4 regions of the Dactylosporangium sp. NBC_01737 genome follow, and region 2 is predicted to be linked to each of the others. Evidence: riboswitches for the same ligand, from Rfam matches in the RefSeq annotation. Region 2 holds a riboswitch; each other region holds the start of a gene.
The links. A riboswitch is a leader RNA that binds a small molecule or an ion and turns the genes downstream of it on or off. The one in region 2 is predicted to bind cyclic di-AMP.
Positions count from the first base shown of each region.

Region 1: it holds a riboswitch for cyclic di-AMP, as region 2 does, so the genes downstream of both, OHA72_RS52905 (C40 family peptidase) here and OHA72_RS09350 (coiled-coil domain-containing protein) in region 2, are expected to answer to the same signal.
Region 3: it holds a riboswitch for cyclic di-AMP, as region 2 does, so the genes downstream of both, OHA72_RS17195 (hypothetical protein) here and OHA72_RS09350 (coiled-coil domain-containing protein) in region 2, are expected to answer to the same signal.
Region 4: it holds a riboswitch for cyclic di-AMP, as region 2 does, so the genes downstream of both, OHA72_RS07805 (C40 family peptidase) here and OHA72_RS09350 (coiled-coil domain-containing protein) in region 2, are expected to answer to the same signal.

Region 1 covers NZ_CP109153.1:11,478,304-11,487,204, forward strand. The annotation lists gene OHA72_RS52875 (SAM-dependent methyltransferase) at 1-82, shown strand, start outside; gene OHA72_RS52880 (hypothetical protein) at 193-663, shown strand; gene OHA72_RS52885 (OmpA family protein) at 732-1,517, shown strand; gene OHA72_RS52890 (hypothetical protein) at 1,571-1,867, shown strand; gene map (type I methionyl aminopeptidase) at 1,870-2,658, opposite strand; gene OHA72_RS52900 (helix-turn-helix transcriptional regulator) at 2,724-3,026, shown strand; gene OHA72_RS52905 (C40 family peptidase) at 3,194-4,195, opposite strand; cyclic di-AMP (ydaO/yuaA leader) riboswitch at 4,204-4,353, opposite strand; gene OHA72_RS52910 (MerR family transcriptional regulator) at 4,495-4,929, opposite strand; gene OHA72_RS52915 (MFS transporter) at 4,953-6,359, shown strand; gene OHA72_RS52920 (VOC family protein) at 6,370-6,774, shown strand; gene OHA72_RS52925 (VOC family protein) at 6,808-7,188, shown strand; gene OHA72_RS52930 (hypothetical protein) at 7,199-7,798, shown strand; gene OHA72_RS52935 (hypothetical protein) at 7,911-8,901, shown strand, end outside.
Region 2 covers NZ_CP109153.1:2,134,994-2,143,894, forward strand. The annotation lists gene OHA72_RS09315 (AAA family ATPase) at 1-559, shown strand, start outside; gene OHA72_RS09320 (hypothetical protein) at 549-1,262, opposite strand; gene OHA72_RS09325 (hypothetical protein) at 1,371-1,655, opposite strand; gene OHA72_RS09330 (hypothetical protein) at 1,685-1,966, opposite strand; gene OHA72_RS09335 (App1 family protein phosphatidate phosphatase) at 2,112-3,155, shown strand; gene OHA72_RS09340 (VOC family protein) at 3,152-3,553, opposite strand; gene OHA72_RS09345 (DHH family phosphoesterase) at 3,566-4,519, opposite strand; gene OHA72_RS09350 (coiled-coil domain-containing protein) at 4,592-5,542, opposite strand; cyclic di-AMP (ydaO/yuaA leader) riboswitch at 5,618-5,753, opposite strand; gene OHA72_RS09355 (glycoside hydrolase family 19 protein) at 7,849-8,901, shown strand, end outside.
Region 3 covers NZ_CP109153.1:3,798,995-3,807,895, forward strand. The annotation lists gene OHA72_RS17170 (sensor histidine kinase) at 1-181, shown strand, start outside; gene OHA72_RS17175 (hypothetical protein) at 145-801, opposite strand; gene OHA72_RS17180 (TetR/AcrR family transcriptional regulator C-terminal domain-containing protein) at 986-1,882, opposite strand; gene OHA72_RS17185 (FAD-dependent monooxygenase) at 1,952-3,184, shown strand; gene OHA72_RS17190 (diguanylate cyclase domain-containing protein) at 3,219-4,757, shown strand; cyclic di-AMP (ydaO/yuaA leader) riboswitch at 4,805-4,948, shown strand; gene OHA72_RS17195 (hypothetical protein) at 5,125-5,802, shown strand; gene OHA72_RS17200 (polyprenyl synthetase family protein) at 6,319-7,623, opposite strand; gene OHA72_RS17205 (SanA/YdcF family protein) at 7,780-8,766, opposite strand; gene dnaG (DNA primase) at 8,888-8,901, shown strand, end outside.
Region 4 covers NZ_CP109153.1:1,801,159-1,804,899, forward strand. The annotation lists gene OHA72_RS07790 (pyridoxamine 5'-phosphate oxidase family protein) at 1-418, opposite strand, end outside; gene OHA72_RS07795 (MarR family winged helix-turn-helix transcriptional regulator) at 440-946, shown strand; gene dcd (dCTP deaminase) at 960-1,541, shown strand; gene OHA72_RS07805 (C40 family peptidase) at 1,585-2,571, opposite strand; cyclic di-AMP (ydaO/yuaA leader) riboswitch at 2,580-2,718, opposite strand; gene OHA72_RS07810 (LamG-like jellyroll fold domain-containing protein) at 2,827-3,660, opposite strand.

The DNA of each region.
Region 1 (8,901 bases), 4.6 Mb from region 2:
CGTCACCTGCTCCCAGTGGCGCCCCGACGGCAACGACACCACCCCCGCCTCCGAGTTCGCGGGCGTGGGCCGCAAGCCGTAACCGGATGCCATAGAGTCCGGCCTGTGCCACGGGGACTCGCACCGCTCGCGCTTGTAATTCTGTTCGCCGCCGGCTGCGCGCGACCCGGCACCGCCGACTCGGCGGACCAGGTGACGCCGCCGGCGCCGGCGGCCACACCGAGCCGCTTCGTCGCCGCCTGCGCCGATCCTGCCGCGTCGCCGGCGCCCGGGTCGGCCGCGCCGCCTGCCGCCACGCCGAATCCTTCGGATCCTGAGGAGCGGTTCCGGCAGAACAAGGCGTTCCGCAACCGCAACCCGCTGCCGCCGCAGGCCGTGGCGGCCGTCCAGCCGTGCGTGGAGAAGGTCAGGGCCGGGCTGGACCGGCTACGCGCGGAGGGCCGCTTCGACGGGCCGTCGATCGAGCGGGTGCTGACCGACGCCGGTCTGGTCGACGTGGAGAGCCGCAAGCCCGGCCGCCTGGACACCGCCGGCGGTGGCGGCCTGCTGTTCTGCGGCAACTCCGGGTTCGGGTACGTCTTCGGCGAGCATGGCCGGACCCTCACCAGCGTCGAGGCGGGCGGCGGGATCGCCGACGGCGGCTGCCTGCCGGCACCGGACTGAGTCCCCCGAAGGTGTCGGCTACCCGCCGGTCGCGAGCGGCACCGTGGCCGGAAACCTACGCTCCCGCCATGAGACGTGTGCGGAGTCACGCCGGCGCCTGGTTGCCGGTCATGGTCGTCGGCGTGCTGCTGCTCACCGGCTGCGGCGGCTCGGACAAGCCGGCCGCGAGCCCGGGGGCCGCCGCCCCGTCCGCCTCCGACGCCGCCACCGAGGCACCCGCGGAGGAGCCGCCCGTGTCGCTGCCGCCGGGCGCCCAGCCGGGCCTGGACGACTACGACGGTGACGGGCAGAAGGACCCGACCTGCTCCACCCAGGACTTCGGCGCCGGTCTCGTCCTGCGCATCCCGTGCCAGATCGGCAACGCGCACGACCCGGAGAACGACACCCGCCTCGTGAAGGACTCCCTGTACCGGCTGCCCGGCCCCGACGTCGACCTCACCGGCGTGTCCGGCTCGGTCCTGGAGGCCCGCGACCCCAACGGCGGGCACGTCTACATCGTCACGTTCAACAGCGACGCCCTGTTCGCCACCGGCAGCGCCGACGTCGGCAGCGCCGACACCCTCGACAACACCATCAAGGTCATCAACAAGCTGTACCCGAACGGCACCATCCAGGTCCGCGGCCACACCGACGCCACCGGATCGGCGGCGAACAACCAGGCCCTGTCGCAGCGCCGGGCGGAGACCATCCGCGCGTACCTGACCGGGCACGGGGTCGTCGCCGCCTCCGTCACCGCGGTCGGGCTCGGCAGCACCCAGCCCCTCGTCGAGGAGAAGAACGCCGACGGCTCGGCGAGCGTCGCCGGCCGCGCCTTCAACCGCCGCGTCGAACTGGTCATCCGCCTGCCGAAGTGACCCGGCTCCGGTGCCGCCGACGCGCTCGCCGGCGCGCGCCCGGCTTCGAGCGCGTGCGCCGCACATTTCGCAGGAGCGTAGCGCGCCTCCGGGCCGAGCGGGCCGCCGGCGGCACCGTCGAGCACCGCGTCGGGTTGGGCTCCAGCAGCCCGGGGCTCGCCATCCCCAGGTGCACCGCGTCCCGCCCGACGACCAGCCCACCATCCGCGTCGAGGCAGACCGCCGAAGGCATCAGCGGCGACCCGTCGAACAGCAGTGGCCGCGGCTCCCGCCCGTCGACCGCCAGCACCGCCACCGTCGTCGACGTCCCGAAGTCGACACCCAACCGCGTCACGCCACTACGGTACTGACCTCACGGCTGCGCCTGCTCCGGCACCGGCAGGGTGAAGATCTCGACGCCGTCGTCGGTGATGGCGATCGTGTGCTCGCTGTGCGCCGTCCGGCAGCCCGTCGCGCTGCGCAGCGTCCAGCCGTCGGCGTCGGTGACGAGCTTGGCCGTGTCCGCCATGATCCACGGCTCCAACGCCAGCAGCAGCCCGGGGCGCAGCGTGTACCCGCGACCGGGCCGTCCCGTGTTCGCGACGTGCGGGTCCTGGTGCATCGTCGATCCGACGCCGTGCCCGCCGAACTCGGTGTTGATCGGATACCCCGCCGCGCTGAGCACCGAGCCGATGGCGTGGGAGATGTCCCCGATGCGGACTCCGGGCCCGGCCGCGGCGATCCCCGCGCGCAGCGCCCGCTCGGTCACGTCGATCATCGCCACGCTCTCCGCGGGCCTGGCGTCGCCGACGATGAAGCTGATCGCGGAGTCGGCGACGAAACCGCCCACGGAGACGGCGAGGTCGAGCGACAGCAGGTCACCGTCGGCGAGCGTGTAGTCGTGCGGCCGCCCGTGCAGCACGGCGTCGTTCACCGACGTGCAGATGTAGTGGCCGAACGGCCCGCGCCCGAAGGACGGCTCGTAGTCGACGTAGCAGGACTTCGCCCCCGCCTCGGTGATCATGCTGTGTGCCCACGCGTCGATGTCCAGCAGGTTCACGCCGACCGCGCTGCGACGCTTCAGTGTCTGCAGCATCTCGGCGACCAGGGCGCCGGCGTCCTTCGCTCGCAGCAGGTCGGCAGGGTTCAAGATCTCGATCATGCAGCGTCTTCCTCGCGCACCAATAAGTATCCCGGCCATATTATCCCGGTATTAGAATCGGAGCCATGGTCAGGTTGCCGCTCACCCCCGCAGAGGTCGCACGCGGAGAGCGCCTCGGCGCCCTCCTGCGCCGCGCCAGGGGGCCGAGATCGATGCTCAACACCGCGCTGGACGCGGGCGTCTCACCGGAGACCCTCCGGAAGATCGAGTCCGGCCGCGTCGCCACCCCCGCGTTCCCGACCATCGCCGCGATCGCCGACGTCCTCGGCCTGTCCCTCGACGCGGTGTGGTCCGAGATCAACCAGTCGGACGGCGAGGCCGGACTCGCAGGATCGACCCGCACCGCACCCGAGCGACTGGCCTCGTAGCCCGGCGCGCGGGTTTCACGGTCAGCGACCGGCACCGGCAGCTACGTGACGCAGCGTCCTTGATGCTGGGGGCTCGCGGTCACCGACAACGGCACAATGTGACGGCCCACCGGCGGCGCTGCGGGGGGCGCAGGCGGCCGGTGGGCCGGTGCAGGTCCTGCCGGACGTCAGGACACCCGGCCGTAGCCGTACAGGGTGTCGATGTCGACCGGGGCGACCTTCACCACGGTGCGGCTGTTGGGGGCGTGGATGATCTGGTTGTTGCCGATGTAGATGCCCACATGCCCGAGGCCGTTGTAGAACACCAGGTCGCCCGGGGCGAGCTGGCTGCGGGAGATGTGGCGGACCTTCTGCCACTGCTGCGCGGCGTTGTGCGGCAGGGACACCCCGGCCGCCTTCCACGCCATCATGGTCAGCCCGGAGCAGTCGAACGTGTTCGGTCCGGCGGCGCCCCACACGTACTTCTTCCCGAGCTGCGCCCACGCGTAGCTGACCGCCTTGCCGGCCGTGCCGGAGACCGCCGGCGGCTTGCCGGGTGCCGGGGGCGCCGCGGTGGTGGTCGTCTTGGCCTTCGCCGCCGCGGCTGCGGCAGCGGCGGCCGCTTCGGCCTTGCGCTGCAGGTCGTCGAGGCGGGCGATGTCGCCCTCGATCTTCTTGCGGCGGGTCTCCAGCTCGATCTTCTGCTGGCTCTGCGCGGCACGGGTCTCGTTGAGCCGTTGCTGCTCGGCGTTGAAGGCGTCCTTCGCCGCGGTGTACGCGGCCAGGTCGCGCTGCTGGCTGTGGGAGATCTGCTGGAGGGTGCCGACGCGGTCGGTGAAGGCACCCGAGGAGCTCGCGCCGAGCATGAGCGACCAGGTGCCGAGGTGGCCACCGGTCTTGTAGGCGTTCACCGCGAGCGTGTCGGCGGTGACCTGGGCGGCCTCCATGGTCGCCTGCAGCGGTGCCAGGTCGGCCTGCAGCTTGGTGATCGCCGCCTGGGTGGCCTCGAGGTCGCCGTTGACCTTGTTGTACTGCTCGACGATGTGCTCGACCTCGTTGTTGCCCTTGTCGATCTGGGCCTGGAGCTCCTCCGGCGTCGGATCCGCGTGCGCGGCGCAGGCCGGAGCGATCAGCGCCGACACCGCCAGCGCGACGACCGCGGCACGCAGCGTCGTGCGTCCGTTGAACACGGCACAGTCCTTCTTCCTTTGACCGCCTACCGGGTTAGCTGACGGATTCGGGCGAGAAGAAGGCGCGCCCTACCGCGCCGCGGCGCGGATTCACCCCATGGGAAACCTGGTGGTTCCCCGGCTCATCGACCGTCGCCCGTATGCAGCGACGCGCGGCCGACGACTCGGCGGCGGCTGCCCGGCCACCCCGGCGGGGCGGGCGACATCCGGCAGCCAGGCCAAACGTAGCGGCCGCACAGACCGCCGGGCCTCGATCTAAGCCACACTTAACGAAGACTTGGCGAGGAGCTGCAGATCATCTACGGGGTGCCGGTCAGGCGGCTGGGCGCCCAGAGCTGATCGGCGTCGCCCGCGGCGATCCGCCCGCGGTACACGTCGATCTTGTGGTCGATGAGCTTGAGGTTCTCCTGGATCTCCGCGAGCCGGGCGTGCACGTCGGCGCGGTGCGACTCCATGAGCGCGAGCCGCTCCTCCTCGTTGCCGGGTCCGGCGGCCACCAGCTCGGCGTAGCGCCGGATGAACCGGATCGGCATGCCGGTGGCGCGCAGCTTCGTGCACACCACGATCCACTTGAGATCGAGGTCGTGATACCGGCGCTGGCCGCCGCCCGTGCGGTCGACCGGGGTGACGACCAGGCCGGCCCGCTCGTAGTAGCGCAAGGTGTGCACGCTCACCCCGGTGCGGCGGGCGGCCTCGGCGATGCTGAGGCCGGGCTGCGGTTTGACTTCGAGCACGCTCTAGATTTTAGCGTCGCGTGATGAGCGACATGACGCACGCGGACCGGCGGCGCCGGATGCTGGTGCTCGCGGTGTGCTGCACCAGCATGGTGGTGGTCGTGATGGACATCTCCATCGTCAACGTGGCGCTGCCGGCGATCGGCCGCGACCTGCACTCCCCGGTGTCCGGCCTGCAGTGGACCGTCGACGCGTACACCCTGGTGCTGAGCAGCTTCCTGGTGATGGCCGGGTCGCTCGCGGACCGGGTCGGCCGGCGGCGGGTCTTCCGGCTGGGGCTGATCGCCTTCGGGCTGGGCTCCCTGGCGTGCAGCCTCGCGCCCGGCATCGGCTGGCTGATCGGCGCGCGAGCGCTGCAGGCGGCCGGCGGCACCATGCTCAACCCGGTCGCCATGGCGATCATCGCCACCGCGTTCCCGGACCGCGGCGAGCGGGCCCGCGCCATCGGCGTGTTCGGCGCGGTCTCCGGCCTGGCGCTGGGGCTGGGTCCGGTGCTCGGCGGCGCCCTGGTCGACGGGTTCGGCTGGCGCTGGATCTTCTGGGTCAACGTGCCCGTCGTCATCGTCGCGCTCCTGGGTACGGCGCTGTTCGTGCCCGAGTCCCGCGCCGCCCGCCCCCGGCGCTTCGACCCGGTGGGCCAGGCGCTGGTGTTCCTGGTCCTGGGCAGCGCCGTCGCCGCGATCATCCAGTCCGGCGAGCTCGGCTGGACCTCCCCGGCCGTCGTGGCCCTGCTCGCCATCGCGGTCGCGGCCGTGCTGGGCATCCTGTGGTTCGAGCCGCGCCGCGCCGACCCGCTGCTGGACCTGCACCTGTTCCGCAGCCTGCCGTTCAGCGCGGCCATCCTCACGGCGCTGCTGGCCCTGTCCGGCTTCGGCGCGTTCCTGTTCGTGACCACCCTGTACCTGCAGGAGGTCCGCGGCCTGTCCCCGCTGCGGGCGGGCCTGTGCCTGCTCCCGGTCGGCGCGCTGATCATCGTGCTGTCCCCGCTCGCCGGCCGGATGGTCGCCGGCCGCGGCCCCCGGCGCCCCCTGCTGATCTCCGGCGTGGCCCTGGCGCTGGGCGGCGCCGCGTCGCTGCGGCTGGGACCGGCCACGCCGATGCCCGTCGTGCTCGCCGTCTTCCTCCTGTACGGCGTCGCCCAAGGCACCGTCAACCCACCCATCAGCAACTCGGCGGTCTCCGGGATGCCGGCCTCGATGGCCGGCCTGGCGGCCTCCCTCGCGTCCGCCGGCCGGCAGACCGGCATCACGCTGGGCGTCGCCGTCTCCGGCACGATGGTCGGCGCCGCCGTCACCCACGGCCAAGCGGCGTTCACGACCGCCGAGCACCGGGTGTGGTGGCTGGTGATCGCGCTCGGCGCCGGCATCACCGCCCTGGCCCTGCTCAGCACGGGCCGCGTGGCGGTACGCCATCCGCCCGGCCGGCACTGACCTGCCGGGTATGCGGATGTTGCATCTCGGGTTGCGGGTCACCGACCTGGAGCGCTCGCTCGCCTTCTACACCGCGGTCGGATACGCGAAGATCGGCACCGCCCCCGAGACGGGGTTCGGCAGCCTGACCATGCTGCAGCTGCCCGGCGACCTGTTCGTAAGCCTCGAGCTCGTGCACGACCCCGCCAGGCCGGTGACCGACATCAGCGCCGTCAACCACCTCGTCATCCAGGTGGACGACAAGAGCGCCACCATCGCCGGGCTGGCCACCAGGGGCGTCGAGGCCGAGCCGCCGGCGGACCTGGGGCCGGGCATGCGCTCGTCGTGGCTCACCGACCCCGGCGGCTACCGGATCGAGCTCGTGCAGTGGCCACCCGGTCATCCGGCCGGCATGACGGCGGCCGACCTGGGCTGACCGGCCTCCGGCACGGGCGGTTACGGTGATCGGATGGCATGCCGCATCACCGAACTGGTCCTGGACGCCCGCGATCCCGACCTGCTGGCGCGGTTCTGGTGCGAGGTGCTGGGCTATGTCGAGCTGCAGCGCATCGGCGCGGACATCGAGATCGGGCCACCCGGCGCCGGCTTCGGCGGCCCGCTGCCCACCATCGTGCTCAACCAGACCGACGAGCCCAAGACCGGCAAGCTGCGGCTGCACATCGACGTGAACGCCACCGACCGGGACCAGGACGAGGAGCTGGAGCGGCTCCTCGCGGCCGGCGCCCGGCGCGCCGACATCGGGCAGACCGGCGAGGAGTCCTGGCACGTCCTCGCCGACCCCGAAGGCAACGAGTTCTGCCTGCTGCGCCGACGGGTACCGGCCGTGTAGGCGGCGCCGGATGACGGACAGGACCGACCTCATCCAGGCTCCGGACTGGACCGTCACGCTGGTCTGTGGCGCGTCCGGCGTCGGCAAGTCGCGCATCGCGGTCGCGCTGGCCCGGCGGTACGGCGTACCGCTGAGCGAGGTCGACGACATCGTCACCGCGGTCAAGGCGTTGACCACGCCCGATCAGCTGCCGGCGCTGCATCTGTGGGACACGAGCGTGGCGGCCCGGGACTGGACGCCGGCGCGCATCGTCGGGCACACGGTCGCGGTGGCCGAGGCGTTGCGGCCCGGGATCGAGGCGGTCATCGCCGATCACGTCGGGTCGGCGGCGCCGGTCGTCATGGAGGGCGACTACCTGCTGCCCGAGTTCGCGGCCGGGTTCGGTGACGCCGTCAGGGCGGTGGTGATCTCCGAGCCGGACGAGGACCAGATCGTCGCGAACTATCTGTCCCGCGGGCCGGGCGCGGCAGCGCAACGGTCCCGGGCCGTGGTCAGCGCACGCTTCGATGCCGAGCTGCTGCTGCGGGCCGCCCGGGCCGGTGTCCCGGTGGTCGCCGCGCGGCCCTGGCCGGGAAACGTCGAGCGGGTCGACGCGGCGCTGCGACGCTGACCGTCACCGCGGGCGGACGCCGAACCAGAAAAGTCGAAAAATTCTCGCCTCCTGTTGACAGTCATCGGGGTCTATCAGACGCTGATCTGACTTCACACCGGCCCGCCGGATCGTGCGTTCCGGCACGCTTGAATGGGGCACCGCCATCATGTCCCTGTCGCTGCGCCACCCTGCCCGACTGACCTCCCTCACGTTCGGCGTCCTCCTCTCCCTCGTCGCGACCACGGTCGTCGCCGTGCCGGCCGCCTCCGCCGCGGCGATCACCGCCAACCCCGACGCGCTGGACGGCACCTGTGCCTCGCTGCGGGTCTACAACGGCTCCAGCTCCGTCGGTTACGTGAACCGCAGCGGGGCCGGCTACGGCTTCACGTCCTCGGCCTCCGGTGCCATGTCGTTCCGGTTGGAGGCCACCCAGCTCGGCCGTTACGAGGTGTTCGGCTCCGACGGCAAGCCCGCGTACCAGAGCGTCGTCGGCTTCATCATGGCCGGGGACTCCTACGGCGACCGGGCCGACTTCACCGTGACCAAGGTCGGCGACCGGTACCGGTTCACCGCGACGGCCACCGGCCAGGTCATGGGCTCGTTCCTGTGGAGCCTCGGCGCGGCCGGCTCCGCCTACACCGTGGCCCTCGCCACCGCGACGGGGTGCTACACCCCGCCCGACATCGACCCGGGCGTCACCGGGACCGCCGCACCGGGCGTCGACGGCAGCGGCAAGCTCGTCGGGACGATCGACGCACACGCCCACATCACCGCCGCCGCCGCGTTCGGCGGTCAGATGCACTGCGGCGAGGCATGGGCGTCCGGCGGCGTGCAGGTGGCGCTCGCCGGCTGCGACACGCACCGCAGCCTCAACGTGGGCGCGCTGTTCGAGGCAATCGTCGGCGGCACCGACGCGGTGAACTCACCGGAGGACGGCTGGCCGACGTTCGGCGACTGGCCGCAGCACAACTCGCTGCTGCACGAACAGTCCTACTACCGGGGCATCGAGCGGTCCTGGCGGGCCGGGCAGCGGGTGCTCAACGCGCTGCTGGTCGCGAACCGCGCCATCTGCGAGCTGTTCCCTTACCGCGACACCTCCTGCGACGAGATGGACCAGATCC
Region 2 (8,901 bases):
GCAGTACACCACGGATGACGGCTGCCTCGACCAGCCTCGGCGCTTCCCGTCCGAGCATGCCAGGTTCACCTATTTCCGGAACCTGGATCGGGTCGCTGACTTCGCGGCGTACGACGACACCAAGGTCACTGTGACCGTCATGTCGGGGCTGCCCGGATCGGGGAAGGACCACTGGATCGCCGCCAACCGGCCGGGCGTGGCGGTGGTGAGCCTCGACGACTGGCGCGAGCGGCTGCGGGTCAGGCCCACCGACGACCAGGGCCCGGTGATCGCCGCCGCGACCGACCAGGCCAAGGTGCTGCTGCGGGCCGGCACGCCGTTCGTCTGGAACGCGACGAACCTGACCCGGCAGATGCGGGCGCGGTGCATCGGGCTGGTCGCCGACTACGGCGGGAGGATCGAGATCGTCAGCGTCGAGGCGCCGCCGGAGGTGATGCGGCGGCGCAACCGGGCCCGCCCGCGCCCGGTGCCGGACGGGGTGGTCAACCGGATGGTCGGGCGCTGGGAGACGCCCGACCCCACGGAGGCGCACCGCGTGAACTGGGTCCTCAACGCCTGATCGTGCCGGTGGTGGTGGCGGTGGTGCGCTGCCGCTGCATCGCGAGGGCCTGCAGGGCCGAGGAGCGCACCAGCAGCAGCGGGTTGAGCGGTTCGTTGGCCGCGATCGGCTTGGCGTACGGGCGGTTCTCCACCGACCAGCCGTCGTGCAGGTTGTACTCGACGGAGAAGCTGCGGTTGCCGGTCTTCGAGTAGTCCAGCAGGATGCCGGGGCCGAGCGCGCGGGTGGCGACCTCGCCGGCCATGTGCGGGATCGGCGAGAAGAAGAACGCGACCTTCGGGATCGGCTGGAAGAGGTCCACGTCGATCAGGTCGAAGATGCCGACCGGCTGGTACATGCCGTGGGTGTCGTGGATGCACAGGCCGGCGCCGAGCTCGACCCGTCCGGTGTTGTCGATCTCCATGTGGCCGGCCGGGCCGCCCGGCGTGACGATGCCGGCGCCGTCGTTGCCGGCGACCGTGAGCACGCTGCCCAGCGGGGCCGGGTAGTTGTGGGTCGGCACCACCTTCGTGCTCGGTGCCATGGTCGAGTGGCGGGCCGTGAACATCGAGTACGTCTCGTGCCAGGCGACCTCGAGATGGCGTTCGAGGTAGTGCACGGAGAGCCAGATGGTCGGGGCGCCGCTCGCCGAGGTGGCGATCGCGTGGAGGCCGAAGAGCGCGAAGTGGTGGTCGCGCAGCTGCTCGATCGTGGCCTCGTTCATATCGATCGTGAGTTTGTGCTGCTCCACGGCTGTCCTCCAGGGTTCTGCGCGGCAGTAGAACCTCAGTGTGGAGCGATTGGGTTGCGCAATCGGGGCATTTCGTGAAAGTCACTCACGCCCTGGCCGGGCTGCATCGATGACGGCGCGGGCGGCGCGGTCCAGCTCGGCGGGGTCCGGCTGGAAGGCGGCGGCGATGTCCGGGTGGAGGCTCGACCTGGCGGTCTCCAGCAACCGGGCGCCGACCTCGGCGGCCGACTCTGCGTGGTAGTCCTGGGCGACCTGTTCGGCGGCCCATTGCAACGCCGAGCTCAGCTGGGCTTCGAGAGGCTCCTGCAGCTTCTGCGCCGCCGGGCTGAGCTGAGCGTCGTCGAGTGAGACGTGGAGTTCCTGCATGATCGCGCGATACCCATGTGCCGCGCGTTTCAAGCGCTGCGCGCGAGCAGTCGCACCGACCGGGGCGCGTTGCGCCGGGCCGGGTACGTCGAACGGACCAGCGCGAGGGCCCACGCCATCCGCGCCACCGCCGTGTCCGGGTGGTCACCGAACTCGCCGGCGACCTGGGCCGCGCAGCCCTTGATGCCGACCCGCCGCAGCGTCGTCGCGACCGCCGCACGGATCTCGTCGCTCTTCGGCGCCTGCGAGCACTGCAGGTGGGAAACGAACAGTGCCTCGGCTCGTACCGCCTCGAATGTCGTGATTGCCATCTCGCACCCCTTGGTGTGTGTTCCTGATAACACCAACGCTAGAAGTGTCCGAAGCGTTCGGGCTCACGGATTCATGCCACCGTCGTGTACCCGTCACCCTGCGTGTGGTGGTGCGGTGGCGTAGGGGCTGTGACAGGGTGATCGCGTGTCGTTGACCCCGTCTGGTCCGGTCCGTCTGCACCGCGCCGCGCGCATCGAGGACGCCTTCCACGACGTGCTGGAGCGGCGGCTCCGGCTGCGCGGGTGGAAGGTCGCCGTCACCCCGTACACCGGCTACGGCGGCCCCGGCTGGGTCCGCGTCCTCGGCCGGGTCCTGCTCGCCCGCCTGGACCCGAAACCCGGGCGGCGCCTGAAGAAGCTGCGGGGCTGGCGCTCGTTCACCGCCGTGTCCGTGGCGAACGCCCCGGTGCGCATCACCGCCGGGGACCGCACCTGCGAGGTCCGCTGCGACCGGGGCGGCTTCATCGACACCGTCATCGAGGCGGACCTCGCCCCCGGCTGGGCAACCGTCACGCTGCAGAGCGAGGACAGCACCCCGGTCGAGGCGCCGGTGCGGATCATCGACCCGTCGGTGCGCTTCGGGATCGTCTCCGACGTCGACGACACCGTCATGGTCACGACGCTGCCGCGCCCGCTGCTGGCCGCGTGGAACACGTTCGTCCTCGACGAGCACGCGCGCGCCTCGGTACCGGGGATGGCGGTGCTCTACGAGCGGCTGGTCAACGCCAACCCCGGCGCTCCGGTGTTCTACCTCTCGACCGGCGCCTGGAACGTCGCGGCGACCCTGACCCGGTTCCTGTCGCGCCACCTGTACCCGGCCGGCCCGCTCCTGCTGACCGACTGGGGCCCGCAGCCCGACCGGTTCTTCCGCAGCGGCCAGGCGCACAAGCGCGCGTCCCTGGCGCGGCTGGCGGAGGAGTTCCCCGACATCCGGTGGCTGCTCGTCGGCGACGACGGCCAGCACGACCCGGAGATCTACGCGGAGTTCGTCGCCGAGCACCCCGACAGCGTGGCCGCCGTCGCGATCCGGCACCTGTCCCCGACGCAGGCGGTCCTCGCCGGCGGCTTCCCGACCACGGTCGAGAGCACCCGCCGGCTGCCGGCCGACGCGAGCGCCGCACAGCGCTGGCTGCGCGCCCCGGACGGCGCCGGTCTCTGGCGCCTGCTCCGGGACACGGAGATGCTCTAACCCTGGTCCGGTCCCGGCGCCACCATCCACAGGTGGCCGTCGGGGTCGGCGAAGGCGCCGGCGTACCCCCACGGCTGCTCGGCGGGCTCGGTGACGACCCGGCCGCCGGCGGCCCTGGCCCGCTCGATCACGGCGACCACGTCCTCACGGCCCGGCACCGACCGGCTCAGGACGCACTCGCTCGTCCCGGCCGGCGCCACCTGGTGATCGCCGATCACCCAGCCGAACCCGTCGGCCGGCACCAGCATCAGGGCGACCCCGTCCGCGACCGGGAACTGCAAGGGCTCCGGCAGCCCGTCGCCACCCTCCGGGCCGAACGGCTCGGCGTCCAGGACTGCGCGGTAGAAGGCGTGGGAGGTGTACCGGTCGGCGACCGGCAGCGCGATGGTGAAGGTCATATGAGGTATACGTCAGGGAGTGCCGGAACTCATCGCGGCCGCTCGCGGGGCGCCGACCTTGGCGATGATCTCCCGCAGGACGCGCTCCGACGCGTCGTGCGGGACCTGGCAGGTGCCGGCCGCCAGGTGGCCGCCGCCGCCGTACTCGAGCATCACCGAGCCGATGTCGGTCGGTGAGGTGCGGTCCAGGATCGACTTGCCGACCGCGAAGACGGTGTTGAGCTTCTGCCTGCCCCAGATCACGTGGATGGAGACCCGGGCGTCCGGGAACAGCGCGTACACCATGAACCGGTTCCCCGCGAAGATCACCGCTTCGTCCCGCAGGTCGACGACGACCACGTCACCCTCGACGTGGCTGACCCGACGCAGCTGGTCGACGAAGAGCTCCTGCTGCTCGCGGAAGAGCTCGGCCCGCTCTGCCACGTCCGGCAGCGCCAGGATCTCCTCGACGTCCTGATGGTCGATGCACGCGTCGATGAGCTGCATCATCAGCTGGTAGTTGGAGATCCGGAACTGGCGGAACCGCCCCAGCCCGGTGCGGCTGTCCATGAGGAAGTTCATCAGCGTCCACCCGACCGGCTGCAGGATGTCCGCGATGTCGTACTGGGCGGAGTCGGCCTTGTCGACCGCCTCCATCAGCTCGTCCGACACGTTCGGGAAGCGCGCGGCGCCGCCGAAGTGGTCATAGATGACGCGGGCCGCCGACGGGGCCTCCGCGTCGATGATGTGGTTGTCGTTGTCGCCGGTGTTGCGCAGCGTCTCCGAGTGATGGTGGTCGAAGACCATGTGGGCGCCCGGCGCGTACGGCAGATTCGTCAGGATGTCGTTCGGCCCGACCTCGACCGCGCCGTCCTGGACGTCCTTGGGGTGCACGAACGTGATGTCGCCGATGAGCTCCAGGTGACGCAGCAGCACGGCGCACACCAGGCCGTCGAAGTCGCTGCGCGTCACGAGTCGGTGCTTCACGAGAAATCCCCTCACCTGCGTCGGCCGGTCGACAGTTGCCCTATCGGCCGGCCGTCCGCAGACGTGAGGGTCTTACAGCACGGACAGATGCACGTGGTTGGTGTGGTCGCTGGAGGGATCCCCGCCGACGCCGCTGTAATGGTGCCAGCCGACCGCGGGCGTCCAGATCTGTTTGAACCAGATGACGTACATGACGCCGAGCCGGTCCGCGTTCTTCACGAAATAGGTCGCGAGATTGGCGCCGTAGACCTTGTCCTCGCCGGCGGCGACACCACCGAAGCCGGACTTCGATTGTACCGAGAAGTCGCAGGCACGACCCTTCGGGTGCTCATACGGCCCGCTGGGCCGGTAGCACGAGACGAACCGCTTGAAGCCGGCCGCCTGCGCCTGCTGCATCGCGTGCAGCGTGCGCTGCGTGATGCAGCCGGTGGTGGTGGGATCGTTGACCTTGCACGACTCCGCCGACCAGCCACCGCTGGCGTTGCGCGGCGACGGCTGCGCGAGCGGCAGGTTGGCCGAGACGAAGCCGTTGCTCGGCCCGCCCGCCTGGGCCAGGCCCTTCTCGGCTTCCTTCTTCTTCGCGGCCATGACCGCGACCTGCTCCTGCTGGAGCTTGACCTCTGCCTCCAGCGCGGCCTTCTGCGCCGCCTGGTCCTTCTTCAGCTGGTTGAGGTCGCGCAGCAGGTTGTCATTGTGGTGGGCGATCTCGTCGATCGAGCCGGCGCGCTCCGCGAACCCGGTCGGGCTGCCCGAATCCATCAGCGCCACGAACGTGGTGAGCGGCCCCGTCCGGTACGCAGCGACGGCGATCGCCGAGACCTGCTCGGTGACCCTGGCCAGCTCCGCCTCGGTCACGGCGAGCTTGGCGGTCAGATCGGCCTGGTTCTTGACCGACGCGTCGAACTTGTCCTTGGCCTCGATCCAGCCACGGGTGCTCTCGTCGAGGACCTGCGCGAGGGTCGCGTTGGAACCCTCGTCGCCTGTGTCGTCGCCCGGCTCGGCGGCGGCCGGTGCGGCAGCCATCCCACAAAGGACGGCGGCCGTCATCAGGACGGCGAGAATCCGCCGACCGGGATGTCGTGATGACATCTGGCTCGTTGTTCCTTCCGTCGGCCGCCGACCGGGTTAGCTGACGGGTTCGGGACGGAACGATCCCTACCGCGGTTGCCCGCGGATTCACCCCAGTTACGGTTGGGTCCCCGATTCGCCGGTGTCGAGCCGGCGATTAGGCGGCAGTCGCGCCCGGCACCGCGGGGAGCGGTGCCTGTCGGACGAGACCGACGGCCAGCCTACCCAGGGCGATTCGCCCGCGCAGCGCACCGATTGTGCGGTGCTGTGACACACCTCTCGAAACGGCACCACCCCAGCAGGTCGCCTAAGCGTCCCGAAAGAAATCGACGTGATGGAAATCACTAAAATGCTTTCACGCTTCCGGAACCGTCTGCCCGCGACCATTGTTCTACGCAACCTACCGATCGCGCAGTGTCACCACCCCGGATGCGGCGGAATGCCGCAATGCGCCGCTATTCAATCTTCAGAGTAGTGAATGCGCACAAATGACACCCGGCCGCGCTTGCCGTTCTTCCACCGATGGTCCACGCCCGTGATCCAAGGACGGCGCCGACCGCGTTCCGTCCTTCGATCTGCCATCCGGGACGTCGCCCCGGATGGCGCCGCCGCTGCCCGCGATCCGCCGGCCGCGCCAACCTGGTCGACGCCGCTCACGACCCGCGAAACGGCATGGCCGCCCCTGCCTCGGTCGCCTCCGCCCGTGATCCAAGGACAGGGATGGCTGTCCCGGTAGCCAGCCCCATCCTTCGATCAAGCAGGCCGCGAAGGCTACCCCCACCGGAGTCGCCTCCACTCGTGATCCAAGGACGCCGGTGGTTGTCCCGGTAGCCGGATCCAGCCTTCGATCATGCAGGCCGGGAGGCGACCCCCGGCCGACGTCGCCTCCGCTCGTGATCCAAGGACGGCGGTGGCCGCCCGGATGGCCAGATCGCGCCATCGATCACGGAAGTCGACGCGCGGCCGGCGCACGCCCGATCGGCAGACCACGAACGCGGCAGCAGACGACCCCTGGCGCGCCGAGCACGCACGCCCGCCGCCGGCCCGTGCCGCCCAGGCCCGCACGCGCAAGGCAGCCGCCCGACCCCGATCTCGACCTCCACGCCCGACCTGCGGCTCACCCCGAGCCGCGCCCGGCCCTCCCGTGATCCAAGGACGGCGGTGGCCGCCCGGATGACCAGATCGCGCCATCGATCACGGAAGTCGACGCGCGGCCGGCGCACGCCCGATCGGCAGACCATGAACGCGGCAGCAGACGACGCCGGGCGCGCCGAGCACGCACGCCCGCCGCCGGCCCGAGCCGCGCCAGGCCCGCCTGAACCGGGCCCGCATGCGCAATGCAGCCGTCCGACCCCTGCGGCCACCCGAGTGGCGCCCGGCCCGCCCGTGATCCAAGGACGGCGGTGGCCGCGCGGATGACCAGATCGCGCCATCGATCACGGCAACCCACGCGCGCGGCCGGCACACGCCCGATCGGCAGGCCATGAACGCGGCGGCAGACGACCCCGGGGGCGCGCCGAGCACGCACGCCCGCCGCCGGCCCGCGCCGCGCCAGGCCCGCACGCGCAAGGCAGCGCCCGACCCCGATTTCCCGCTCCACGCCCGACCTGCGGCTGACCCGAGCGGCGCCGGGTCCGTGATCCAAGGACGCCGGTGGTCGCTCGGGCGACCGGATCGCGCCATCGATCACGGAAGTCGACGTGCATAGCGGCCGCCCATCCGGGCCGCGGCCGGCACGGCCCTCGATCCCGATCTTCCGACTCCCCGTCCGGAGCGCTTGCACCCGGCGCTGCACATGCACGCCGACGGCTGGACCGCCCCTGCTTCGCGCCCGACCTGCGGCTCACCCGAGCGGCGCCGGGTCCGTGATCCAAGGACGGTGGTGGTCGCTCGGGCGACCGGATCGCGCCATCGATCACGGAAGTCGACGTGCATGGCGGCCGCCCATCCGGGCCGCGGCCGGCCCGATCCTCGATCCCGATCTCCCGACTCCCCGCCCCGAGCGCACCGTGCAAGGCTCCGCACACGCACGCCGCCGGCTGGCCGCTGCTTCGCGCCCGATCTATGGCTCGCCTGAGCGGCGCCCGGTCCGTGATCCAAGGACGGCGATGGCTGCTCGGGAGGGCAGCGCCGCCCATCGATCGCGGTGCGAACGTTAGGGAAACCGTAAAGTTTGTTCATAAATAGGTGTTGTCGGTGGTCAGGGGGTGGTCGGGCTGGTCGTATGAGGGACCAGTGTCGATCTGAACGGAAGTGATCAGGTGTCCAGAGTGCGCCTGCTGGCGATGCTCGCCGCGACCGCCGTCGTCGGTGGGGTCGTCGCCGTGTTCAACATGCTGCCGGCGTCGGCTGCCACCTGCGCCGCCGCGTGGCAGTCGTCGGCGGTCTACACCGGGGGCGCCACCGTGTCCCACAACGGCCGTAACTTCCTCGCCAAGTGGTGGACGCAGAACGAGGCGCCGCCCGGCACCAGTGGGGTCTGGCAGGACCAGGGCGTGTGCGGCGGGAGCACCCCGCAGCCGCCGACGCAGACCGGGTCCGCCGGCGGGTGCAGCTTCCCGGCCTGGGTGCAGGGGCGCAACTACGTCACCGGTGACGTCGTGAAGTTCACCGACGGCAAGTACTACGTCGCCGAGCACGACAACCCGGGGTACAGCCCGACGATCAGCACCTGGTACTGGGACCCGTACACCTGCAACGGGCAGCCGAACCCGACGACGCAGCCGCCGACGAACCCGACGACGCAGCCGCCGTCGAACGGGGCGTTCGTGGTCAGCGAGGCGCAGTTCAACCAGATGTTCCCGAGCAGGAACCCGTTCTACACGTACAACGGCCTGGTCGCGGCGTTGAGCGCGTATCCGGCGTTCGCGAAGACCGGCACGGACGCGGTGCGCAAGCAGGAGGCGGCCGCATTCCTCGCGAACGTGAACCACGAGACCGGTGGGCTGGTGTACATCGTCGAGCAGAACACCGCCAACTACCCGCACTACTGTGACACGAGCCAGCCGTACGGGTGCCCCGCCGGGCAGGCCGCGTACTACGGTCGCGGGCCGATCCAGCTCAGCTGGAACTTCAACTACAAGGCCGCCGGTGACGCGCTCGGCATCGACCTGCTGCACAACCCGAACCTGGTGCAGACCGATCCGGCCGTGGCGATGAAGACGGCGCTCTGGTACTGGAACACGCAGAGCGGGCCGGGCACGATGACGCCGCACAACGCGATGGTCAACGGCGCCGGGTTCGGCGAGACGATCCGCAGCATCAACGGCAGCCTCGAGTGCGGCGGGCGGAACCCGGCGCAGGTGCAGAGCAGG
Region 3 (8,901 bases), 1.7 Mb from region 2:
GGACGCGCTGGCCGTCGAGGTCCTCGACGACGGGGCCGGCGCGTCCCCGGGCGGTGGCGCGCCGGGGCACGGGCTCGTCGGCATGGGGGAGCGGGTCGCGCTGCACGGCGGCACCCTGCACGCCGCGGCCCGGGCCGGTGGCGGTTACGCGGTCACCGCGACGTTCCCGCTCGGCGCCTGAGCCCACTCGGCGTCGCTCATCCGCAGCATCCGCACGCCGATCACGCCCGCGCCGGCGATGTACAGCAGACTCCCGGCGATCATGCCGATCGGGTACACCGGCCCGGCGAGCATCCCGGCCACCATCGCGGGCGGGGCCCACCACGGGACCTGCCGGTCGTACGCGAGCGTCAGGCCGAGCAGCAGCACGCCGAGCAGCCCGAGGAACCCCGGCACCTGGAAGCCCCACAGCGCACCGCCGGCGGCGAACGCCGCGTCGGCGAGACGGTCGCCCTCCGCCGTGCCGAGGTCCGCCTCGAGCCGGGCGTAGAAGAAGTCGCCGAGCATCAGCGCCGAGAAGTTGACGACGCCGAGCAGGGCGACCGCCCCGGCGATGTGCCCGAAGAGCACCGCGCGCCGCCGCACCAGGTGGATCATCCCGATGATGCCGGGGACGAGCAGCACCCAGCTCCAGTGCAGCAGTACGGCGCTCACGGACACCTGCCCGGGGTGGCGCCCGTAGGCCCCGTCGGCGGCGTCGCCGGCGCGCAGGGCGGGGTCGACGAGCAGCCCCGCCACGTAGAGCAGTGGCGCGGCGACGAGGCAGGCCCCGGCCAGGAGACGTCGAAGGTTGTGCGGCATGACGACCTTTCGGCTCGAACGGAATCGGTGTCGAGCCGGAACCGTAGGCCGCGCCGCCGCGAGCCGTCGTCAGCCGCGACGCTGACCGGGTCAGCGCCGCGGCGGACCCGCCCGGGCCGTTGCGCGGCGCGGGGGTCGCAGCGCCGCGGCGGACCTGTCCGGGGCGTTGCGCGGCGCGGTCGTCTCAGCGGTCCGGGATCAGCGCCGTCAGGCCGTCCAGGAGGCGGGCCAGGCCGAACTCGAACAGCGTGTCCAGGCCGAAGTCGACGGCGCCGTCCGGCTCCTGCGCCAGGCGGACGAACATCGGATAGTCCCCGCCTGCCACGATCTCGCCGAAGCGGTCCATCTGCGCGGCGAACCACTGCTCGTTGGTGACCCCGCTGTCCTGCTCGGCGCCGGCCTCCCACTCGAGGTTGACCGCGGTGCCCCGGGCGTGGTTGGCCAGCATCATCGCGGTCTGCATCGCCACGGGCAGCGGCAGGCCGGTCTCGTCCAGCGCGGCGAGGACCCACTCGGTGTGGGCCATCGCGTGCGGCGCCATCGGCGGCCGGGTGAACGACATGACCTCCGCCGCCCACGGGTGCCGCCGGTAGATCGACCACTGCAGCCGCGCCACCGTCTCCAGGCGGCGCCGCCAGCCCTCCGGCGCCGGCGACGGCAGCGGCGACGCGGCGAACGCCGCGTCCGTCATCAGGACCAGCAGCTCCTCCTTGCCGGCCACGTGCCGGTACAGCGTCATCGTCGGCATCCCCAGCGCCGCGGCGACCCGCCGCATCGACAACGCCGCCAGCCCGTCGGTGTCCGCGATCGCGGTCGCCGCGGCGACCACCTGCTCACGGTGCGCGGGCCGGCGATCCCGGGACGCGGGGGGTCGGGCCACGACGGTGCCGACCCCCGGGACCGCCTCGACGAGCCCCTCGTGGCGCAGCGCGCCGAGCACCTTGGTCGCGGTCGCCATCGCGACGCCCCACTCGCGGATGATCTCCCGGGTCGACGGCACCCGGTCGCCGGGCCGCAGGTCGCCGGCCCTGATCCGGTCGCGGATCAGCCCGGCGATCCGCAGGTAGTGCGCTTCGGTCACGAACCGATTCTAGTGCACTAGTGCACCGGACCGTAAAATGGCAGTTGACAGTGTTCGTACGCTGTACGCATGGACATTCTCATCTCAGGTGCGAGCGTCGCCGGCACGGCGCTGGCGTTCTGGCTGCGGCACGCGGGGCACGCGGTCACCGTCGTGGAGCGGGCGCCCGCCGTGCGCGACGGCGGCTACGCCATCGACGTGCGCGGCACCGCCCTGCGGGTCGCCGAGCGCATGGGCATCGCCGACCGGGCCCGCCGCGCCGGCACCGACACCCTCGGCACCAGCTTCGTCAACGCCGCGGGCAAGCGGATCGCGACCCTGCCGCTCGGTTTCGGGGTGCTCAGCCCTGACGACATCGAGATCATGAAGGGCGACCTCACGCGCCTGCTGTACGACACGGTCCCCGGCGGCGTGGAATGGATCTTCGGCGACACGGTCACGGCGCTGGACCAGGGCGCGGGCGGGGTGCGGGTGACCTTCGCCCGGAGCGCGCCGCGCGGCTTCGACCTCGTCCTGGGCGCCGACGGCCTGCACTCCGCGGTCCGGGCGCTCGCGTTCGGCCCGCCGGAGCGGTTCGTGCACGACCTCGGCAGCCGCATGGCGATCTTCACCGCCCCCAACGAGCTCGGCATCGAACGCTGGCAGCTGATCCACAACGCGCCCGGGCGGGTCGCCAGCGTCAAGACCGACCCGGGCAACGCGACGATCAAGGTCAACCTGCTGTTCGGCGGCACCGGCGGCACCGGCGGCGCCGACCACCGCGACCGTGACGCCCAGCGCCAGCACGTCGCGGCGGCCTTCGAAGGCTGCGGCTGGCACGTGCCGCGCCTCCTGGAGCACCTGCGGACCGCGCCCGACTTCTACTACGCGCCGAACGCGCAGGTCCGCATGGACGCCTGGACCCGGGGCCGGGTCGCGCTGGTCGGCGACGCCGGCTACTGCCCGTCGCCGCTCACCGGGCAGGGCACCGGCCTCGCCCTCGTCGGCGCGTACACCCTGGCCCGCGAGCTCGCCGCCGCCGGCGACGAGCACGTGGCGGCGTTCGCCCGGTACGACACCGTGCTGCGCGACTTCGTCGAGGTCAACCAGCGGGCCGCGCTCGCACCGGCGAAGGGGTTCGCGCCGCGGACCGCCCGGGAGGTGTGGCTGCGCGACCTCAGCATCCGCATGCTGCCGCACGTGCCGTGGCGGCATCGGATCTTCGAGGCCATGACGAGGGACGCCAAGCGCGCCTCCGAAGCGTTCGAACTCTGCACGGACGACGCACATTTGCTTAGGATCGGGGGTGATACGTCGATGTGAGGGTGCAGGGTCGGCCGGATCGGGGTAGGCAGCCGTGGATCGTGATCGGGACATGGCGATGGCCGCGATCCGCTCCGTCTACACCATCACCGGCCGCATCAACACCGGCAGCACCGTCGCCGAGACGCTGCACCGCATCGCCGAGGCCGTCGTCGAGAGCGTCGGGTTCGGCGCCGCGGTGGTCAACTACCTGCATCCCGAGGGCGTCTACGAGGCGGTCGCGATCGCCGGCCCCGAGGAGGCCCGCGCCGAGCTGCTCGGGGTGCGCTACCCGGCGGCCGAGTTCGACGCGCACCTCGCCGACGCCGACGAGTGGGGGCAGCTGCGCTTCCTGCCGCACGAGCGGCACAACGACGGCATCCAGTCCTGGATCCCCTCCCCGGCCGAGGGCGCCGACCAGGTCCCCGACGAGGAACGCTGGCACCCGCTGGACGCCCTGTTCGCGCCGCTGTGCGCACCGGACGGTTCGCTGGTCGGGATCCTCAGCGTCGACCTGCCCGCGGACGGCAGACGCCCAGGCGCGTTCCAGCAAGAGCTGCTGGAGATGCTCGCCGCGCAGGCCGGCATCGCGATCAACAACGCCAACCTGGTCGAGGCGCTGCGCCAGGAGCGCCGGCACCTGGAGGCCAGCGAGGCCGCGTTCCGGCTCGCGTTCAACGGCGCCGGCACCGGCATGTGCATGATCGGCCTGGAGGGCGCTGACCTGACCCGGATCGTCCGGGTCAACCCGACCCTGTGCGAGCTGCTCGGCCGGGACGAGGACGTCCTGGTCTCGATGCGCTTCGGCGACTTCATCCACCCCGACGACTTCGACCACAGCCGGGAGGTGTTCGCCGGCGGTACCGGATCCGTCCGTGACTACGAGGTCCGCTGCGTGCGCGGCGACGGCGAGACGATCTGGATCTCCGCCACGATGTCGGTGGTGGCCGGCTCGCCCTCGTTCGCCATCACGCAGGTGCAGGACATCACCGGCCGCAAGGCGACCGAGGCCGACCTCGTGCGGCGGGCCTCCCGCGACCCGCTCACCGGGCTGGTCAACCGCGACGCCTTCACCGAGCCCCTCGCCACCGCGATCCGCCGGGCCCGCACCGAGGCCGTCATCAGCGCGCTGCTCTTCTGCGACCTCGACGACTTCAAGGTCATCAACGACACCCTCGGCCACGACGCCGGCGACGCGGTCCTCGTCGCCGTCGCGCACCGCCTCGTCTCCCTGGTCAGGCCCACCGACACGGTCGCACGCCTCGGCGGCGACGAGTTCGTCGTCCTCACCGGCAACGTCACCGTCACCGACCTCGGCGCGCTCGTCGACCGCCTCGAACGCTCCGTCTCGGCACCGGTCACGCACCAGGGCCACATCATGCGGGTACGGGTCAGCGTCGGCGTCGCCGTGATCGATGACACGGTCGACGATGCGGGCGCCGCACTGCGCGCCGCCGACCGCGCGATGTACCTGGTCAAGGGCGGGCGCCACGCCGGAGGGGTGACCAGGCGGGTGACCGCGTTCGGTGATCGTTCGGGTGCGCCGGGTGGTATGCCGTTGCTGCGGTTGGCCCGCCCCGAAGCCGCCCAGTAGGGTCGTGAGGTCCGCTCCGGTCGACCTGCACCGCATCCGGTGCTGCCGGGCGGGCGCCGTCGAGTCGCGAGACGTTCGCGAGCCGGGGACCCACGTAGTCCTCTGGGGTGTATCCGTGGCCGAGCCACGGTAGGGCGAAGCTTCCCGCCCGAACCCGTCAGCTAACCCGGTAGGCGGCACCGGAAGGAGTCTGCCGATGATGGCCGCCCGCCCGCCGTCGTAGCGCCTCACCACTGATTCCCCCCTTCCAGCACGCCGCCGTCCGGCGCCGTGCCGATGCCGCATGTCTGTCTTCGATGAAGGACCTTCAGTAGTGAAGCCATTGCCACGTCAATTCCATCCTCGACATCGCCGGCCGGCGCTCAGTGTGAAGACCGGCACCGTCTCGGTCGCCGTGCTGTCCGCCACGCTGCTGGCCACCCTGCCCGCCGACTCGCCGTCGATGTTCACCGGCTCCGCGTATGCCGAGTCCGGGGCGGTCGCGTCCGCGTCGCCGTTCTCGTCCCCTGCCGCGTCGCCCTCCGTGTCCGCGTCACCGTCGCCGTCCTCGGCCGGGCCGCTCGCGGTCGCGGTGCCGGCGGCGCCGCCCGTGCCGCCGGCACCGCCGGTCGTGCGGCCCGTCGCCGGGCTGAACCAGCGGCAGATGGACAACGCCGCGCTCATCGTGAAGCAGGGCCGGGCGCAGGGCATGCCCGACCGGGCCCTCGTCGTCGCGATCGCGACCGCGATGCAGGAGAGCAACCTGTACAACGTCGCCAGCGCCGCGGTGCCGTCCTCGCTGCAGCTGCCGCATGAGGGCGTCTCCTCCGACCACGACTCGGTCGGGCTGTTCCAGCAGCGGGCCAGCCAGGGCTGGGGCACGGTGGCGCAGCTGATGAACCCGTCGCACTCGGCGATGCTGTTCTACAACGCGCTGTCCCGGGTGCGGGGCTGGGAGCGGATGAGCGTGACGGCGGCCGCGCAGGCGGTGCAGCGCTCGGCGTTCCCCGGTGCGTATCAGAAGCATGCCGGCCGTGCGGAGCAGGTGGTCGGCGCGCTCAGCTGAGATGCCCGCAGTGACCGGCCGGCGCCCGTGGGGTCCCGGCCGGTCGCGGCTCTGCGACGGCGCGGTAGTGGCTGCCGGGTGCGACCGGCTTCGATGACTACTGCGCCCCGGACGCCGATCTCCTCTCTTTCCGCATGATCGAAGGACGCCCCAGGCCGCCGGGGCGACCACCGCTGTCCTTCGATCATGCCGGCAAGATCATCCACCCGTCCCGGAACCCGCGACCGCCGGCAGGACGATCCAGCGCGTGACCCGTCGCACGTCGCTCCCGCCGTGATCAACGCTGCGTGTTGGTCACCCGGGCAGCCGCGGGATGACTTCGATCACACCGCAAGATCGCGCGGGTTGTGGGTTCCGCGGCTTTGTGGGTCGCGGGTCAGGCCGGGTGGCGGGTCAGGCCGGGTGGCGGGTCAGGCCGGGTGGCGGGTCAGGCGGGGTGGCGGGTCAGGCGGGGTGGCGGGTCAGGCGGGGTGGCGGGTCAGGCGGGGTGGCGGGTCGCCCAGCGGGCCAGGGCGATCAGCTCAGCGACCGCGGCCGGCTCGGGGATCGCCAGGTCGAGCGCGAGTAGTGCCTGCGCCAGGAGGTCCTCGCCCTGCTGGACGCACCAGGAGCGGGCGCCGGACCGTTCGATGACCTTCGCGGCGCGTTCGAGCTCGGCGTCGCCCAGCCGGCCGTCCCGGCGCAGCAGGTCGGCGAGCTCGTCGGCGCCCGCCGCGAGCGCCGCCGCGACCGGCAGCGACCGCCGCCGGCGGCGCAGGTCGGAAACGTCGGCCGGCCCGTCACGGCCGGATCGCCCCAGATGCCGAGCAGGTCCTCGGTGAACTGGACGGCCAGCCCCAGCCGCACGCCGAACAGCCGCAGCTGCTCCACCCGCGCCGGGTCGCCGCCGCCGGCGATCGCGCCGAGCGCGCACGCGCAGCCGAGCAGGGCACCGCTGCGCTGCTCGACCGCCGTGATGCACTCGCGCAGCAGGTCGCTGCCGGACCGGCGGCCGGTGGTGGTGTCCAGGGCCGTGCCGAGCACCGTGTGCTGGCTGTGCAGGAGCTGCTGGACGGTGTCGCCGAGGACGCGCACCCCGGCCCGGTCGACGGGGGCCGCCCCTGACTGTTGCCGCCCGCCGTCGGCGCACGGATCGGCGGCGCCGTCCCGCTCGACGAACCGGTCGCGGGTCGCCTGCTCGTCCCGCATGCCGCCGATCGCGCGCGTGTCGCCCGTTTTGTGCGTGTCGCCGGCCGCGGGTGTACCGCTGAGCGCCGGTGTGGCGTCCGATGCCTGCGGGTCCGCGCCGCGCGGTCCGCCGCCGGCGGCCCGCCGGTCACCGCCGGGCCGCAGGTCGGTGGGCTGCTGCCCGTCGACCACGAGCGCCGGCCGGGTGTCCCGCGTCGCCTGGCGCAGCGGGCGTGGCACGCGCCTGGTCGGGTCGCCGGTGGCCGCCACGTCGAACGCGAGCGCCAGCATCGCCTCGCCGCCCAGCGTCGCCGGGTGCGGGCCGACCACGCTCCACGCCGTCGGCCGGTGCCGGCGGGTCAGGTCGCCGTCGAACAGGTCCTGCTGGAGCAATGACCAGTGGTGCACCAGCTCGACCGCGACGGCGCCGGCCACCGCGTCGTGCGGGTCACCACCGACCGCGCCGGCGCAGACCAGGCTGAGCGCGGCCCGGGTACGCACGCCCGGCGGATCCTCGTCCAGCCTTCCCAGCTGCAGCTCCGCCACGTCACGCGACGGCGCCGGCAGCCGGCCGACGGCGGTGCGCAGCGGCGGCTCGACCAGCAGGCCGGTCCAGGCGAGGACGTCGTCGACGGTGCGCAGCACGGTGACCATCAGCCGGACACCGCCAGGCAGGGGACACTCACCGGAAACGCACCACCCGTCGGATCAGAGCATGGACAGGCGCCGATCAGTGCCGGCGCCGTGGACTGGTCAAGTATGCCGGTGGTGCCCGTCGGACACGCCCAAAACCCACCGATGGTGGGCGGGTCATCGCGTCGCTTGCAGCAGCGACGGATCCGGTGGCGACACGACTGTCGCCTGCCGGTGCCGGAATGCCTCCCAGGCGGCCTTCGGGGCGGCCGCGACGTCCCTGAGCGTGTTGTACGCGATCGTCACCCGCTGGCAGCCCTCGCAGAGCGCGGGTACCCCGTACGCGTCGACCCCGAGCCGCCGGCACAGTGTGACCGCGCGGTGCAGGTGCAACTCCTGGCTCACGAGGAGGGCTTTCGTCACGCCGTACACATCGTGGGCGCGCCGGCACGTGTCATAGGTGTCCAGGCCGTGCGGGTCGACGACCATCCGGGCCGGGTCGACGCCCTGACCGGCCAGGTAGTCCCGCATGACACGGACCTCGTCGCCGGAGCCGCCCTGCGCGTCGCCGGAGATGAGCAGCGCCTTCACCTTGCCGGTGGTGAGCAGCCGCGCGGCCACGTCCAGCCGGCCCTTGAGGAACGGCATCGGCACCTGCCCGCCCGGCGCCACCTGCGCACCGAACACGATCGCCACGTCCGCGGCCGGTGCACCGGCGGCCGGTCCGATCCGGCCCATCGAGCCGAGCCGCACCCAGAGCGTCGGCGCGAGCACCAGCGCCGCGACGACGGTGCCGGTGAGCACGACCCGCAGCAGGATCCGGCGGTGGCGCTCCAGGCGGGTCTCCCGGCCGGCGGGGAGCCGCTGCCGGTCGCGCGCCGCCCACCTGGCCCGTTCGACCTCGAACAGGAACCATGCCGGCACCTTCTGCCGGGTGCGCAGCGTCTCGCGCTCGTCGTCGTCGAGGTAGCCGGTGACGTGGTCGACCGCGAGCGAGTACGCCGCCATCCGCGCCGCGCCCCGGGCCTGGGACCGCAGCACCGCCCACGCCCCCAGCGTGGCGATCGTCACCACCCAGCCCAGTGGCCCCAGGCGGCGGCTGCGTCGGCGCAACCGGTCCTGTACGGCGAGCCAGGCGGCGCGCTCGTCACGCAGTTTCGGCATGGCGGCAGCATCGCACGGCGTTGTGATGTGGTGGTGCCCGTGTGGTGTCGGTCGTGTGGAGTCGTAAATTGTCGGTGGCGCGAGGCAGGATGTACACCTCGGGTTGGGGAGGTGGCGTCAGGTGGCCGGCAAGAT
Region 4 (3,741 bases), 340 kb from region 2:
TCGACGTGAGTGGGGAGTCGCGTTGGACGATCAGGGCCACCTCGACGGTGAGGGCGTAGAGCTTCCAGTCGACGCGTTGGGCGGCTCGCATCTGGAGGGCGAGTTCGGCCACGAGCAGGGGATCCATGACGGGGGTGGCGCGGCCTGAGACGTAGGCCTCGTCGGAGGTGTCCTCGGCGGGGAAGCTGTGCAGCGCGTAGCGGCCGTCGCGGTCGAGGTCGTGGCGTTTCGGGGAGGGCAGGATGAAGCAGTAGAGGCCCGTTTCGGTGATGACGGGCATCACGGGGTGGACGCGGGGTCCTCCGTCGGGGCGGATGGTGGCCAGGTAGCCCATGCCGGGGCCGTACTGGCAGATCAGGGTGCGGATGGCCGTCGCCAGGAGGGGCTCGGCCGCGGAGAATTCTGCCCACGTCGCCATGCCTCCAAGTTACTCGTACACGTGTTCGAGAAGTGTGTGATTCCTCGAATGGAGGACAATAGCCTGGTGGGTGACCCGGACGAGCTGATCGACCTGCTGCGGACGTTCAACCTTGAGGCGGACCGGTTCGTCGAGGTGTTCACGCGGGCGCACGGGCTGCACCGGACGGATCTCAACGCGGTGGCGTACATCTGGCGGGCGGCCGAGGAGCATCAGCCTCTCACGCCGGGCGGATTGGCCCGGAAGTTGCGGCTGAGCCCGGCGGCGACGACCGCGCTGCTCGACCGGCTCACGCGGGCCGGGCACGTCGAGCGGCGGCACGACACGGCCGATCGGCGTCGCGTACACCTCGTGATGCAGCCATCGGCAAGGGCCTTGGCGCAGGCGTTCTTCACGCCGCTGGGGCGGCACATGCGGGCGGCGTTCGGCGAGTTCGACGAGGGGGAGCTTGCCGCCGCCGCGCGGGTCCTGATCAAGGTCAACGAGGCGACCGCGGCCGCCGCCGATGAGGCGAACCAAACGGCGTAATAGGGTCAGGGACGTGTTGCTCTCCGACCGTGACCTGACAAAAGAGCTCGCCGACGGCCAGTTGCGGCTGGAGCCGTTCGAAAAGGACCTGGTTCAGCCGTCCAGCATCGACGTGCGGCTCGACCGGTGGTTCAGGGTCTTCAACAACCACCTGTACACCCACATCGATCCGGCCACGCAGCAGGACGATCTCACCGCGATGGTGGAGGTCGACGACGGGCAACCGTTCGTGCTGCACCCGGGCGAGTTCGTGCTCGCCTCGACGCTCGAGGTGATCAGCCTCGGCGATCAGCTGGCCGGCCGGCTGGAGGGCAAGTCCAGCCTGGGGCGGCTCGGGCTCCTCACCCATTCGACCGCGGGGTTCATCGATCCGGGGTTCTCCGGGCACGTGACGCTGGAGCTGTCCAACGTGGCCAACCTGCCGATCATGCTCTGGCCGGGGATGAAGATCGGGCAGCTGTGCATCTTCCGGCTGTCGTCGCCGTCGGAGCATCCGTATGGTTCCGCCGTGTACGGCTCCCGGTATCAGGGCCAGCGCGGGCCGACGGCGAGCCGCTCGTGGCAGAACTGGCGCACCTGGCCGACGACGACATGAAGAAGGGCGGCCCGCGCCAGCGGGCCGCCCTCCCGGAAAAGCGCTAAGCGACCCGGCCGTAGCCCGCGATCGGCCCACTGTCGATCTTCTTCATCCGGACCACGTCGCCGGAGGTCGGTGCGTGGACCATCCAGCCGCCACCGACGTAGATGCCGACGTGATGCAGATCGCTGTAGAAGAAGACCAGGTCGCCGGCCTTCAGCTCGGCACGGGTGATGCGTTTGGTGTCCTGGTACTGCCACTTGGTGTAGTGCCGCAGCGTGTGGCCGGCCTGCTTCCAGGCGTAGAGCGTCAGGCCGGAGCAGTCGAAGGTGTTGGGGCCCTCAGCCGCCCACACGTACTTCTTGCTGATCTGCTGGCAGGCGACCTGCGCGGCCTTCGCGGCGTCGCCGCCGGAGTATTCGACCGGGCAGGCGACGGGGCGCAGCTCGCCGGTCGCGCCGCTGGTCCCGTACACCTTGGTGCGCAGCTCATTGAGGGACTTGATCTCGGCGTTGATGGTGGTCTCTTTCGCCGCCATCTCGGCCTCGGCGGCCTTCTGGCTGGCGATCAGCTCGTCGAGCGGCTTCTTCTGGTCGTCGAGGACCTTCTTGCTGTCCAGGACGTCCTTGATGCCCTCGGCTTCGTCCTTGGCGAGCATGTTGAGCATGACCAGCTGCTCGGCGAACGTGTCCGGCGAGCCGGTGGTCATCAGGGCGTTGAAGCTGGAGACGCGGCCGGTCTTGTACTGCAGGACCGAGAACGCGCTCACCCGCAGCAGCGCGGTGTCGACCTGGGCCTGCAGCGGGTCGATCTGGTTCTTGAGCGTCGCCTGCTTCGCCAGGTTGGCCTTGAGCTCGCCCTTGAGCTGGTTGTGCTGCTCGATGATGGGCTCGACTTCATTCCATTTCTTGTCGATCTGCGCTTCGAGCTCGGCCGGGGTCGGCTCCGCGTGTGCGGCACCGGTGATCCCGACGGCGAGCGACAGACCGCCGAGCGTGGCGACGAGGAGTCGCGCCAGACGCTGAGGCCGCCTCGTATGGGTCTCCACCGAGGAGATGCTCCTTCTTCCAGCCGCCTACCGGGTTAGCTGACGGGTTCGGACGGGAAGTTCGTCCTACCGCGACCTCGTCGCGGATTCACCCCAGATGGCGCAGGTGGGTCCCCGGTTCAAATTTCGACTCGGCGGTGCCGTCTGGCGCACCCGTGCTGGGCGCGGACATCCATACGACCGGAAATCACGGTATGGCGAGCGCTCCCAAGGGGCAAGTCAGTGCGCGATTGTTGTCTGATTTGGCCCGAAAAGTCACGCAGGCTTCGTGACGAACACATCATCAATTGCACCGACGAACTGGTCGTTGTTCGCGCTGGTCCCCTTGCCGCCAATACAGAGTGGATCCGAGTTCACTATGGACAGTGACGAAGGAATGGTTGATCGGCCCTTGAGCTGGCCGTCCACAGCCACCGTGAGCAGCGCGTCACTGCGTGAACACTCAACCCGGTGCCACCGCCCGTCAGCCACGGTCAGCGATGCGAGTGCTACGTAAATGGTAGGTCCGGAAGTGCCGACAATCACACAACTGGGGTGCCCGGCGGCGCCATCCACCTGCAACTTGAACTGACTGTCACCAACCGAGAACCCTTTTTGGATGACATTGGCGCCCTTGGAAGTCTCATCGGGTGCGACGAGCACACTTGCGCCATACGTGAACGCACCCTGTCCCGGATTGAGGAAATCCGCGGGGCCACTCTGCAGGATGGCACGTGCACAACTCTCCGCACCGTAATGCTCACATGGCTCGGGGAATCGCACCGCGAGTCCGCCGCCGTGCGGGACGGCCGACAGCTCGCCGCCGGCCTTGCGGACCCGGAGCGGGAGCCGCCCGCCGCCGTCCAGGACCTGACCCGTGATCCCGCCGTCGAAGGTGTACCGGACGGTCACCGCCGGATGCGCACGCTGACCCGAGGCGGCGGAGGAGGGCGGCGCGGCCCCGCTCACGGCGGCGGCAGTGGACGCGGCCCCGGCGGATGGAGAAGCCGGCGACGCGTCCTCGGCGAGACCGGTGCTGTCGGTGGACGGGCCACGGTGCAGAGCCCAGCCGCCGGCCGCGACCATCGATGCGAGCGCAACAAGAAGCATGAGCCGTCGCCGGCGGGGCCACGTACGCATAACCGGACATTATGCCGAGCAGCGCACCGCGGAAGTCGGCGAAACGGGGCG